2 regions of the Dysgonomonas sp. Shenzhen-Wh21 genome follow, and region 1 is predicted to be linked to the other one. Evidence: riboswitches for the same ligand, from Rfam matches in the RefSeq annotation. Region 1 holds a riboswitch; the other holds the start of a gene.
What was found. Region 1 has a riboswitch for cobalamin ahead of LDB17_RS08225 (threonine/serine exporter ThrE family protein). Riboswitches for the same ligand answer to the same signal wherever they lie in the genome.

Region 2: linked by a shared signal. The riboswitch ahead of LDB17_RS03710 (cysteine-rich CWC family protein) and the one ahead of LDB17_RS08225 (threonine/serine exporter ThrE family protein) in region 1 are both predicted to bind cobalamin.

Annotation. Positions count from the first base shown of each region.
Region 1 covers NZ_JAIXHZ010000126.1:4,313-9,951, forward strand. The annotation lists gene LDB17_RS08215 (phosphoenolpyruvate carboxykinase) at 1-1,616, opposite strand, end outside; gene LDB17_RS08220 (threonine/serine exporter family protein) at 1,647-2,153, opposite strand; gene LDB17_RS08225 (threonine/serine exporter ThrE family protein) at 2,156-3,004, opposite strand; cobalamin riboswitch at 3,154-3,351, opposite strand; cobalamin riboswitch at 3,516-3,708, shown strand; gene pflB (formate C-acetyltransferase) at 3,883-5,639, shown strand, end outside.
Region 2 covers NZ_JAIXHZ010000064.1:5,152-10,790, reverse strand. The annotation lists gene ppc (phosphoenolpyruvate carboxylase) at 1-1,263, opposite strand, end outside; gene LDB17_RS03715 (phosphoenolpyruvate carboxykinase) at 1,418-3,151, opposite strand; gene LDB17_RS03710 (cysteine-rich CWC family protein) at 3,407-3,622, opposite strand; cobalamin riboswitch at 3,810-4,014, opposite strand; gene LDB17_RS03705 (RNA-binding S4 domain-containing protein) at 4,130-4,549, opposite strand; gene pth (aminoacyl-tRNA hydrolase) at 4,657-5,220, opposite strand; gene LDB17_RS03695 (50S ribosomal protein L25/general stress protein Ctc) at 5,237-5,639, opposite strand, start outside.

The DNA of each region.
Region 1 (5,639 bases):
AAAGCCAAGAAGAATTTACGTACAAGCTTTTCGGCTTTATCTCTTTCTTGCACAGGACCAAAAGGATTTGCAAAATAAGACTTAACAAGCCCTTTCTCGGTTGTTGTTCCTTTTGCCTTTCTTGCTCCGTCTTCAAAAACCTCTATTGCTTTATCGACATCCTCAAAGAAACTGATCTTTGTTTCCGATTCGGCATAGTTATTAGCATATAGCATATAGTCAATCGTATACCCTCTCGATATAACCTCATAAGTAGATATCGGAATCGTTACTCGTGCATTTATTCTATCGGGGTTAGTGTAGATACCTCTATCCAGCTGCGCAAAAGCATAAGCAGGATCTAAGTCATCGGTACGGACAAAGGCTCCTATTTCAGTACCATATCCTTTTATCTGTCCGTCTGCTTCAAATTGCAAATATCCCATATCATCGAATATTACACGCATGTGACGTATATATTTTTCGTTGAGCGTGCGGAAAGCTTCAAGACTTTCAGATTTACCGGCTCCACTATCACCCATTATGATAATATTTGCTTCTTTACCATTCTTCAGAGCAATATTTACCATAGCCCCATGAATAGGCAGATTGCCTCTTTCCATTTGCTTGATATTATGCAGCGTAAGAAGCATCTTCTTCATATAGCCAAAATAGTCGATATCATCGCAATAATTAGCATAACCAATCAATATATCATTCTTCTTATCCTTATGATAGAAAGTACGTTTTTCTTCATAGCCGTCAGGGTATCCAAATACGTAAATCAAATCAGGTTTCTTTCCTACATAATCATTGCCTTTAGCCAACTCAAACAAGTTAGCAAGACCTAAACCATGACACATAAAATCTTTATGGAAATAGACAAAAGCTAATAAGTTACCAACTTTTGCAGGATACAGAAACCACTCATCCTCATTCAGAATCAAATTAGCCAAAGGATTTGTTTGATGTTCCTGAAAAATACCATCTCTTGTATTCTTCTTTGTATATGAAATATAAGGAGGATTAATAACTACTGTTCCTATAAATGGTATAGATGCAAGCCCCTTATACTCTATCGGGCAATTCCATTGCATATCGTTAAGCATCAAGCCCGCATTCGCCCCTGCGATAGTCTGACGGTATACGCTATGACTGTATCCCATTACAGTTTCTTCTGTACGTCTGTAGATAGATAGAATCAACTCATTAAGAAGTTGGTTTGCTTGCACAAAGCGCACATTTTGAAGACCATCACCCATGCGATTGTTATGAACAACAGTAACCCTTTCCAGCCTTCTCCAATAGTTATAGAGCATTTCTATAAGTTCTATAAACAAGCCTTTATCCTTAAAGAATGGAGCAAATTTATTATTTACTACCAAAAGCTCATCTATTTCACATACAGTCAAAAGCTTCATAACCTCTATCAAAGACAAGGTGAGCTCTTCATCAGTTTTGAAATCTTTAATAAAATAATCGTAAATAATCTGGTTATCTTTCTTTATTCTGAAAATAAAGGATTCAACCACCCGATGAAACGCGTAACTACTTAAAATTTTCTGCCTGTTATCACAATACTTCAAAGAGAAATTGATGATAGCACGACCCCTGTTTAATGTAAATTCTTGCAGCATCTTTGTTATTAATTAGTTAATATATTAGTATCAAAATATTTTTATCCCTAAATCTTTTATCTTCTTTATTTTCTTTACACTCTTTTTCCGAAACAATAATGCGGCAATACATATACCGATTGCCAGACAAAAGAGTAAAGAAGATGTCAATATAAAATTGTAAACCGTGTCGTGTAATAAGAATGCTGTTTTTGCACCCGTCGTTCCCTCTTCGTATATTCTTATACATCCCAGCATCGTCTTGTAGGCATACAAACCCGGTATCATCGTTATACAAGCCGGCAATGTAAATACAACCGGAGGAGTATGTATTTTATGAGCACAATAGATACCCAAAAGCCCTATCACAACAGTCCCACTCAACGTAGCGGAGATCAAGCCAAAACCAAAATACAACAACGTAAAGCGAATAGCATGCCCCAGCCCTCCCAGCAAACCGGCAACCAACAATCCCTTCTTTGGCGTTTCGAACAATAGTGCAAAACCTATAGCAACAAAAAAACTAAGAAGAGCGTCTTTCAATATATCTATTAGCATAATCAAAAGTTATTTATTCCTATTATTGTCATACTAATAAACATACCTACAGCGATACATAAGAGAATAAATCCACCGAATGCTCCACGGGCAATACCTGTAGGGATATACCCTTCAAGCAAATCGATTATACTATTTATCAGAGGAACTCCCGGAATAAGGAATAATACAGAAGTAGCAATAGATGTTTGAGGCAAATAACCAAATCCCGACAAGATATTCAATCCTGATATGGTTGTTGTCACAAACGCTGAACAGATTACAATAACCATCAGGTTAAACTTTCTTTTAATCATCTCCTGACGCACCGCAAGCCCCACGAATGAGGCTACAAAAGCAAAAGCCCCATCTATTAAATTCCCCCCGGCAAGCAGACATAACGATCCGCAAGCTATTCCAATAAACAGACGAACAAGCCAAACAGAATAACGAGAGGTATCTTTCAATCTTTTTATACGCTGGTGCAACTCCTGCAAAGAAATCCGATCTTCGGCAAGTTCCCATGTCAGCAAACTGGTATTGGTGAGTATTCCAAAGTGTACCCCATGATGTATTATCTTTTTATTGGCTGTTACTATGTTTTCCTCATTATCCATATTGGTTACTGATACCGATACAGCAGTAAATGATATCAGCATTTCTACTTTATAGTTTGTCTTCTGTGCTATACGTTGTACATTCCTATTAATTCTTTCACAGTGGGCTCCCGATTCAAGCAAGAGGGTACTGACCTCCAATATGATGTCTACAAATTCCTTCAACGACAACTCTTTGTCTGAACGTGTGTCTGTGTCTTCTACATCTGCACATCGATCATCAACATGCGAATAATCAAGAACGTTTGCGCGCATTTCTTTCTAAACTTTTTACGATTAAACATAAATGTAAAAAGCTCTTTTGAACTTCTCAATGCTGCAATAAGAACACACCTGGATAATAACATCTCCTCCGACAAGAGGGATGAATGAAATTATTAGACATAACACTTTTATCGCGAAGCATTGTCAATCCGATTTAAGGCAGGTATCCTGGCTTTCACCATTTCTATTTTCCTTCCCATCTCTGCACGAAACAGTGGATTTTAAATAGAAACTTTCGCGGTGATTACAGTTGCGCGACAGCTCAGGACTTTCACCTGATTCCCTTTTCATCATTTTCTATGGATATAGTAAATGACACCAAAACCTGTGACAAAGTTATATGTTTTTAAGCATAAAAATAAACATTTAATGTGAAAATGCTTATTGATTGAGACTCTTCTCTTTTTGTTTTCTTTTATATCTTTTTGTATAGGAAAAAATAAAAAAGATGTGCTATTTATTATTTTTTCCTATACCTTTGCCTCCCGAAAGTTCTTTATCATTATTCTTCAACCGCTAAGGTGCCTCAGATATTGAGGAGAATAGGGAATCAGGTGAAAATCCTGGACAGACCCGCTGCTGTAAGCTCCTCCAAAGACTTTGAACAATACTCTATCCACTGTTCTTACACTGAATGGGAAGGATGCTCAAAGATAAAGTAAGTCAGAAGACCTGCCAAGACCATATAGTTTGAAGCTTTCGAGGAATAAAGCTGAAGATTTAGGATGGGACCTTTTTCATAAAGGGAAAAGCCTCCTCTATTTTATTTTTATTCTGTTACATTTATTTAAATACGTCTGTATTTATTTCTTATTCTATTCCACGTAAGCTCTGAAAATTGAGTACTTAGAAATTTATTTTATAACTAAATGGAAGCATATAAAAACTTTAAAGGCACACGGTGGCAAGAGGAAATCAATGTAAATGATTTTATACTCCAAAACTATAAAGAATACACAGGGGACGAATCTTTTCTACAAAACCCTACTGAGGCAACAATCAAGCTTTGGGAAAAGTTAAGCACAATGTTTATTGAAGAAAAAGAGAAAGGCATATATGATGCCGAGACTCGAATACCTTCTCAAATTGATGCTTATGGACCCGGATATATAGACCAAGAGCTGGAAAAAATTGTAGGAGTTCAAACAGACAAACCGCTAAAAAGAGCAATATTCCCTAACGGAGGTCTCCGTATGGTGAAACAGAGTTTGGCCGAATATGGTTATAAACTCGACAAAGGAACAGAAGAAATATTCTCAAAATACAGACGCACACACAACGAAGGAGTATTCGCAGCTTATACCGACAGCATCCGCAGAGCCAGAAGTAACGGATTGTTAACCGGCCTACCCGATGCTTACGGACGTGGACGTATTATCGGCGATTATCGCAGAGTAGCTCTTTACGGTGTAGATCGATTAATATCGGAACGAGAAAAACGTTTCCAAGAATGTGACCCAATTGTAATGACAGACGATCTGATTCGTCTTCGGGAAGAGCTAAGTTCGCAAATAGAAGCATTACTAGCCTTGAAACGTATGGCTGCTTCGTACGGGTTTGACATTTCTCAACCGGCGAATACAGCCCAAGAAGCTATCCAATGGACATACTTTGGATACCTGGGAGCTATCAAAGACCAAAACGGTGCAGCAATGAGCCTCGGACGTGTAACCACTTTCCTCGATATCTATATTGAAAGAGATTTGCAGGCAGGCTTAATAACCGAAATAGACGCACAAGAGCTTATCGATCATTTTGTGATGAAGCTACGTATTGTCCGTTTCCTTCGCACTAATGAATACAATGAACTATTTTCGGGAGATCCGGTATGGGTAACCGAATCGATCGGAGGTATGACAAACAACGGAAAGTCGATGGTTACGAAAAATAGCTACCGTATGCTTCATACACTATACAACCTAGGGCCTGCACCCGAACCTAATCTAACAATATTATGGAGCGACCGTTTACCCGAAAGCTGGAAGCATTATTGCGCCAAGGTTTCTATCGATACTTCATCACTTCAGTACGAGAATGACGACCTGATGCGCCCTCAACTAGGCGATGATTACGGCATAGCATGTTGTGTATCACCGATGCGAATAGGACATCAGATGCAATTCTTCGGTGCAAGAGCGAACTTGCCTAAAGCATTGCTATATACGATAAATGGAGGTAAAGACGAAATAACTAAAGCGCAAGTATTACCAAAACACTGGGTAGAAAAGGTATCAGGAGAGTATCTTGACTTTGAAGAAGTTTGGGAAAAATTTGACCGCACCTTGGATTGGGTTGCCGAAACTTACGTAAAAGCATTAAATATCATCCATTATATGCACGATAAATATTCATACGAAGCTTTAGAAATGGCTTTGCATGATGTTGATATCGTTCGGACACAAGCATTCGGGGTTTCGGGGTTATCCATTATCGCTGACTCTTTTGCTGCTATCAAGTATGGAAAAGTACGCATCGTAAGAAATGAAGAAGGTGACGCAGTCGACTATATTATAGAAAAAGATTACGTTCCGTTTGGAAACAACGACGACAAGACCGACAGGTTTGCTGTGGAAATAGTAGAAAAGTTCATGAGCAAAATCCGTAAACGTAAGATGTATAAAGATGC
Region 2 (5,639 bases), on a different contig from region 1:
ATCTTCCGACCATGTTTCATAATCTCCTAATCCTAAATAACGGGTAATCTCTGAGATTGTCTCAGTATGAATTGTACTTTCCTGACGAACATCTATTTGTACAAGAGTAAGCCCGAAGCATTTAACCCTGCGCATGGTATCCAATAGCTTATCATCGGCTATAATATCCATCTTGCAAGCCACTAACGACTTATAAGATTCATGCAAAGGTTCCCATAATTGCTCATTATAGTAGAGAATATCCTCTGTTAGTTCAGGATTTTTACCTGCTATACGGGCATCAAGGTAAGCTATAGTATTACGAAGCTGTGTACGCAACTTTTTCATTAGCTCACGATACGGCTCTTGTACTTCATAGTTTCCTATGTAGTTTCTGAATTCGAGCGTACAGGTTGCCATTGATAGTTCTTTCACCAGTATTTCTATATCTGATAAGAAAAGAGTTGCAGCACGGCGGCGGCTATCAAGTAGTACATCATGTGTAACTTTGGCTGTCACATTCGGATTCCCGTCACGGTCGCCCCCCATCCATGATGAAAAATGTATAGGACGCGCATCGATCGGAATACGATATGCAAGTGTATTTCTTATTTGCTGATCCAGTTCTCGGATGTAAGCAGGTACAGCAGCCCAAAGGCTATTCTCTACTACATCGTATCCCCATTTTGCTTCTTCGTTGGGAGTAGGACGATTCTGACGAATTTCATCAGTATACCAATATTGAGCGATCAGTTGTTTGAGCCTGCGCAATATTTGTACTTTCTGATGTTCGATCAAATCATCATGATCCAGTAGCTTGAGGCATTGATCTACTTGATTCAGATTATTGATCAACGAGCGTCTATTTATTTCTGTAGGGTGAGCTGTTAAAACCAAATCGATAGATATATCTTCTATTGCTTTGATTATATCGCTATCGCTATAGTTAGCGGCTTTAAGCTTTTCATATACTGCAGAAAAATTAACCGGGTTCTCAGCCCCTTGTGCGTGGGGAGAGATACTATTATATTGTTCTGCCGTATTTGTAAGGTTAAGAAACTGGTTGAAAGAACGTGCTACAGGCAAGAACTCCTCATCCCTAAGATTTTGCAATGTCTTAACCAACGATTTATGTGCTTCAATATCACCCGAGTGTGATGCTTTAGATAGCCTGCGGATTGTTTCTATGAGGTCGACCATATCTTGTCCTTTCGCCTCATTGATCGTTTTTCCGAGCAAGTGGCCAAGCATCTTGATATTGTCGTGCATCAAGGATTGTTGCATATTGTTCATAGGTTTATTCTAATTATTAGTTGTATTTTTCTCCGTTATAATATTTAACGCCATACATTATCAAAAGTTTAAGTAAGCGTTGAGTAGTCAGGCAAATTTTATCGAAGAAAGAGACGAGCTAATACTTAACTCATCTCCACTCCACTTAATCATTATTTATCATTGTAAACAACTCTTCTGCTGCCAATTGAGGTCCATCCTTAGTATGTCCGTCAATAGCAAGCGAGGTATATATCTCTCCTATTTTTACACCATTGTTATTCATATCATTAAAGAATTCTTTGATCAGCTTGCCTGCAAGCTCCTTTTCTTGTACAGGGCCAAAAGGATTGGCAAAATAGGATGTTACCAAACCATTTTCGGTCGTAGTACCTTTTGCTTTGCGGGCTCCGGCTTCAAATATTTTAATCGCTTCGTCGAGATTATCAAAAAACTCAATCTTCTGAGCAGATTCAGTATAGTTATTCGCATATAAGATATAATCTACTTTATATCCTTTAGAGATAACATCGTATGTTGCAGCAGGAATTGTAATGCGAGCATTTATTTTGTCAGGATTAGAATAGATACCTCTCTCTAACTGCTGGAACGCATACATAGGGTCAAGGTCGTCGATACGGACAAATGCTCCGATTTCGGTTCCATACCCCTTAATCGTACCATCTTCTTCTTTTTTGAGGTAACCCATATCGTCAAATACAATGCGCATATGACGTATATATTTCTCATTAAGCGTACGGAAAGCTTCCAAACTTTCAGATTTTCCGGCACCACTATCTCCTATAATAACGATATTGGCTTCTGTACCATTCTTGAGTAATATATTTACCATAGCTCCGTGTAGCGGCAATCGCCCTTGCTCCATTTGCTTCACGTTATGAAGTGTAAGAAGCATTTTTTTCATATAGCCAAAATAGTCGATATCGTCGCAATGATTAGCGTAACCGATAAGAATATCATTTTTCTTATCCTTATAGTAGAAAGTACGTTTCTCTTCTATTCCATCAGGATATCCGAACACGTATATTATATCGGGTTTTTTACCGATATATTCACCGGCTTTAGCTAGTTCAAAAAGATTGGATAAGGCAAATCCGTGAACCATATAATCCTTGTGGAAATAAACAAAGGTCAGCATATTCCCTACTTTAGCAGGAAATAAGAACCAGTCATCTTCATTCAGTATAATATTTTCTACAGGATTTGTCGTATGTTCTTGAAAAATGCCGTCGCGTGTATTTCTTTTTGTATACGAAATAAACGGAGGTTTAAACATAACAGAAGTAATGAACGGAATAGAAGTCAACCCATTGTATTCTATTGGGCAGTTCCAAGTAATGTCACTAAGAGTTAACCCTGCATTTGCACCTGCGGTAAGCTGGCGATACACAAGATGCTGATACCCCATTACGGTTTCTTGAATGCGGCGGTAGATAGAAAGTACCAATTCATTGAACAACTCGTTGGCATGCAAGAAACGTACACTTTGCAACCCGCTGCTGATGGAATTGTTATGCACTATAGTATAACGTTCCATTCTACGCCAGAAGCCATAGAGAAGCTCTATAAGCTCTATAAATAAATCTTTATCGTTGAAGAAGATAGCATACTTGTTATGTACATTTTGCACCTCATCGGGATTACATACAGTAAGTAGCTTAAATGCTTCTATCAATGTTTTTTGAAATTCTTCGTCAGTCTTGAATTCTTTGATATAATAATCGTAGATAATGACATCATTCTTTTTCAATCTTTGTATAAAAGCTTCAATAACCCGATGAAAACCGTAACTATTTAATATTTTTTGCCTCGTGTCGCAAAACTTAAGAGTGAAGTTGATAATCGCCTTTCCTTCGCCTAAAGTAAACTCTTGTAACATGTTTAATTTTATTTATTATAGTTATTATTTCTATCTGGTTCGATATCGATTTGCAATCTCCTATCTCCATTTGTGACAGGAGATTGCAAACTTCAATACTTGATTTGAAAACATTCAAACTGCGTTGTTTTCCAACATCAAATTTAAGGAAACTTACCTATACAATTAAACGAATTAAAGACTAAATTTATAATAAATTGTAAATTAAAAATAAGTTTTTGCTATTACCTTGTATTGGTGTTGCTTATAAATACTTTATTTTTTGTCTTTTATGAATTTAGGATTAACATCAAAGGCAAAAAAGTAAGTATTTGTTTCGCTTAAACACTTAGGACAAAGGCAGTCACTATAGTTATCTTTTATATAATCGCGCACCCCTGAAACTAAAGAAACTCTACGGCAGCTACACAATTCTACGCGATCTTCTCTACAGCTGAAAGCGGCCGAACATCTTTGACATATCTTTTTCATTGTTGTAAGTTTTTATTGTTATTGAATATATAATAAGATCAGGAGAAGGTTTATTTAAAATATACAACCTCATTTGCAGATACCGAAATATGACATTGCAAGAGATCATAGTATAAATACTTCAACCAAAATCAATTTTCTATAATCAGAGAAAAATCTCTTGAGCTTTCTATCTTTTTTCGCGAAAGATGAAATTTATTTTTTTGGCAGGTCTTCTGACTTACTTCCGTTTTATACGACCTTCCCGTTTATGAAAAACAGTGGCTTTGAGGATTTGTATAAACGTTTAGCGAAGCTTACAGCAGCGCGACTGTTCAGGATTTACACCTGATTCCCTTTTCATTATATATCCAAGACTTCGAATATATAACACCAATTATGGTAACAAAGATATAGAATTATAAATAAGAACAAATATAAATAAGAAAGTTTTTGATGGTATAATGAATTACTATTTCATAAGAGTGTGTTCTGCAAGGAATAAGTTTCGAAGAATAATTTCTGCTTTTAATCTTCCAAATCCCAATCATCAAAAAAAGAGTAATCCTCAGTAAACTGATCTAACTCTCGACGATCTTTTTTTGTTGGTCGCCCTGTTCCTCTGGCTCTATCTACAAAACCACTCACCTTAGACATTTCTAATATTTCAAGTTGAGATGCAGATGTCACATCTTTCATAAATTCGGGCACAAGCTTCGCACCCATTCTGTTTTCCGAAAGGTTGAGGACTTCAAAGGAATAAGTAACCGGAGGACGTCGCACTTCTATCACATCACCTACTTTAATTGATCGAGAGGGTTTTATAGTAACTCCTTTGATCGAGACACGTCCTTTTTTACATGCTTCTATTGCTATAGAACGAGTTTTGAAAAGACGAACAGCCCACAGCCATTTGTCTATACGTACTTCGTTTTTAGGTTCTTTCATAATAAAATCAGAATTTTGCCAGTACGTCCGTAAACAAGACCAGCTTCACTTCATTTATCAAAGTTATATATTAGAGACGAAAGATATCCGTTTCTAACTTCTTTGGTTTATTTATTATTGTATTGGTTCATGGTATTGTTGATACCTGCCAGACAAAAGCTTTTGATTATTTCGCCACAGGTTTCCAGTTTCACTGGAAGCTCTTTTTCCTCTTCGTCAGTGAAATTATCGAGCACATAGCCGACTTGACCACCCCGAGAAAATTCGTTACCTATACCAAAGCGTAGGCGGGCATAATCTTGAGTACCAAGAACAGATTGTATATTACCCAGTCCGTTATGTCCGGCACTACTGCCTTTTCCTTTGAGACGTAAAGAACCAAAAGGCAAAGCAAGATCATCTACAACAACCAAAAGATTTTCTATCGGTATCTTTTCTTGGTTGAGCCAATAACGAACAGCATTTCCGCTAAGATTCATAAAAGTAGATGGCTTTAGCAGAATAAGAGTACGTCCTTTGACCTTTAGTTCAGACACAAAGCCATAACGCCTGTCAGCAAAAACAATATTGGACGCTTTAGCTAAAGCGTCCAATACTCTGAATCCTATATTGTGGCGGGTATATTCGTATTCTCTACCAATATTACCGAGGCCGGCAATCAAGTATTTCATTCAATATATCCTATTATTAGCCGTTTTTAGCAGCAAGACCTCTTGCAGCACGAGTCAATTGAACGCGACAAACAACAGCATTTTTAGCATTTAACAGTTCAAGTCCTTCGAAGTGTAGTTCACCTACCTGGATAGATTTTCCAAGAGCAAGATTTGTTACATCAACGTGTACTTTCTCAGGGATCTTATCGTAAAGAGCTTTTACTTTAATCTTACGCAAGTCAAGTGAAAGTTTACCCCCTGCTTTTACACCTTCTGCAAGTCCGTCCAAAATAACAGGAACGTCCATTACAATTGGTTTGCCTTCAAATACATGGAGGAAGTCAAGGTGCAAGATAGCATCTGTTACCGGATGTACCTGTACATCTTTCAATATAGCTTTATAACTGTCTTTCCCTATTGTTAGGTTTACAAGGAAA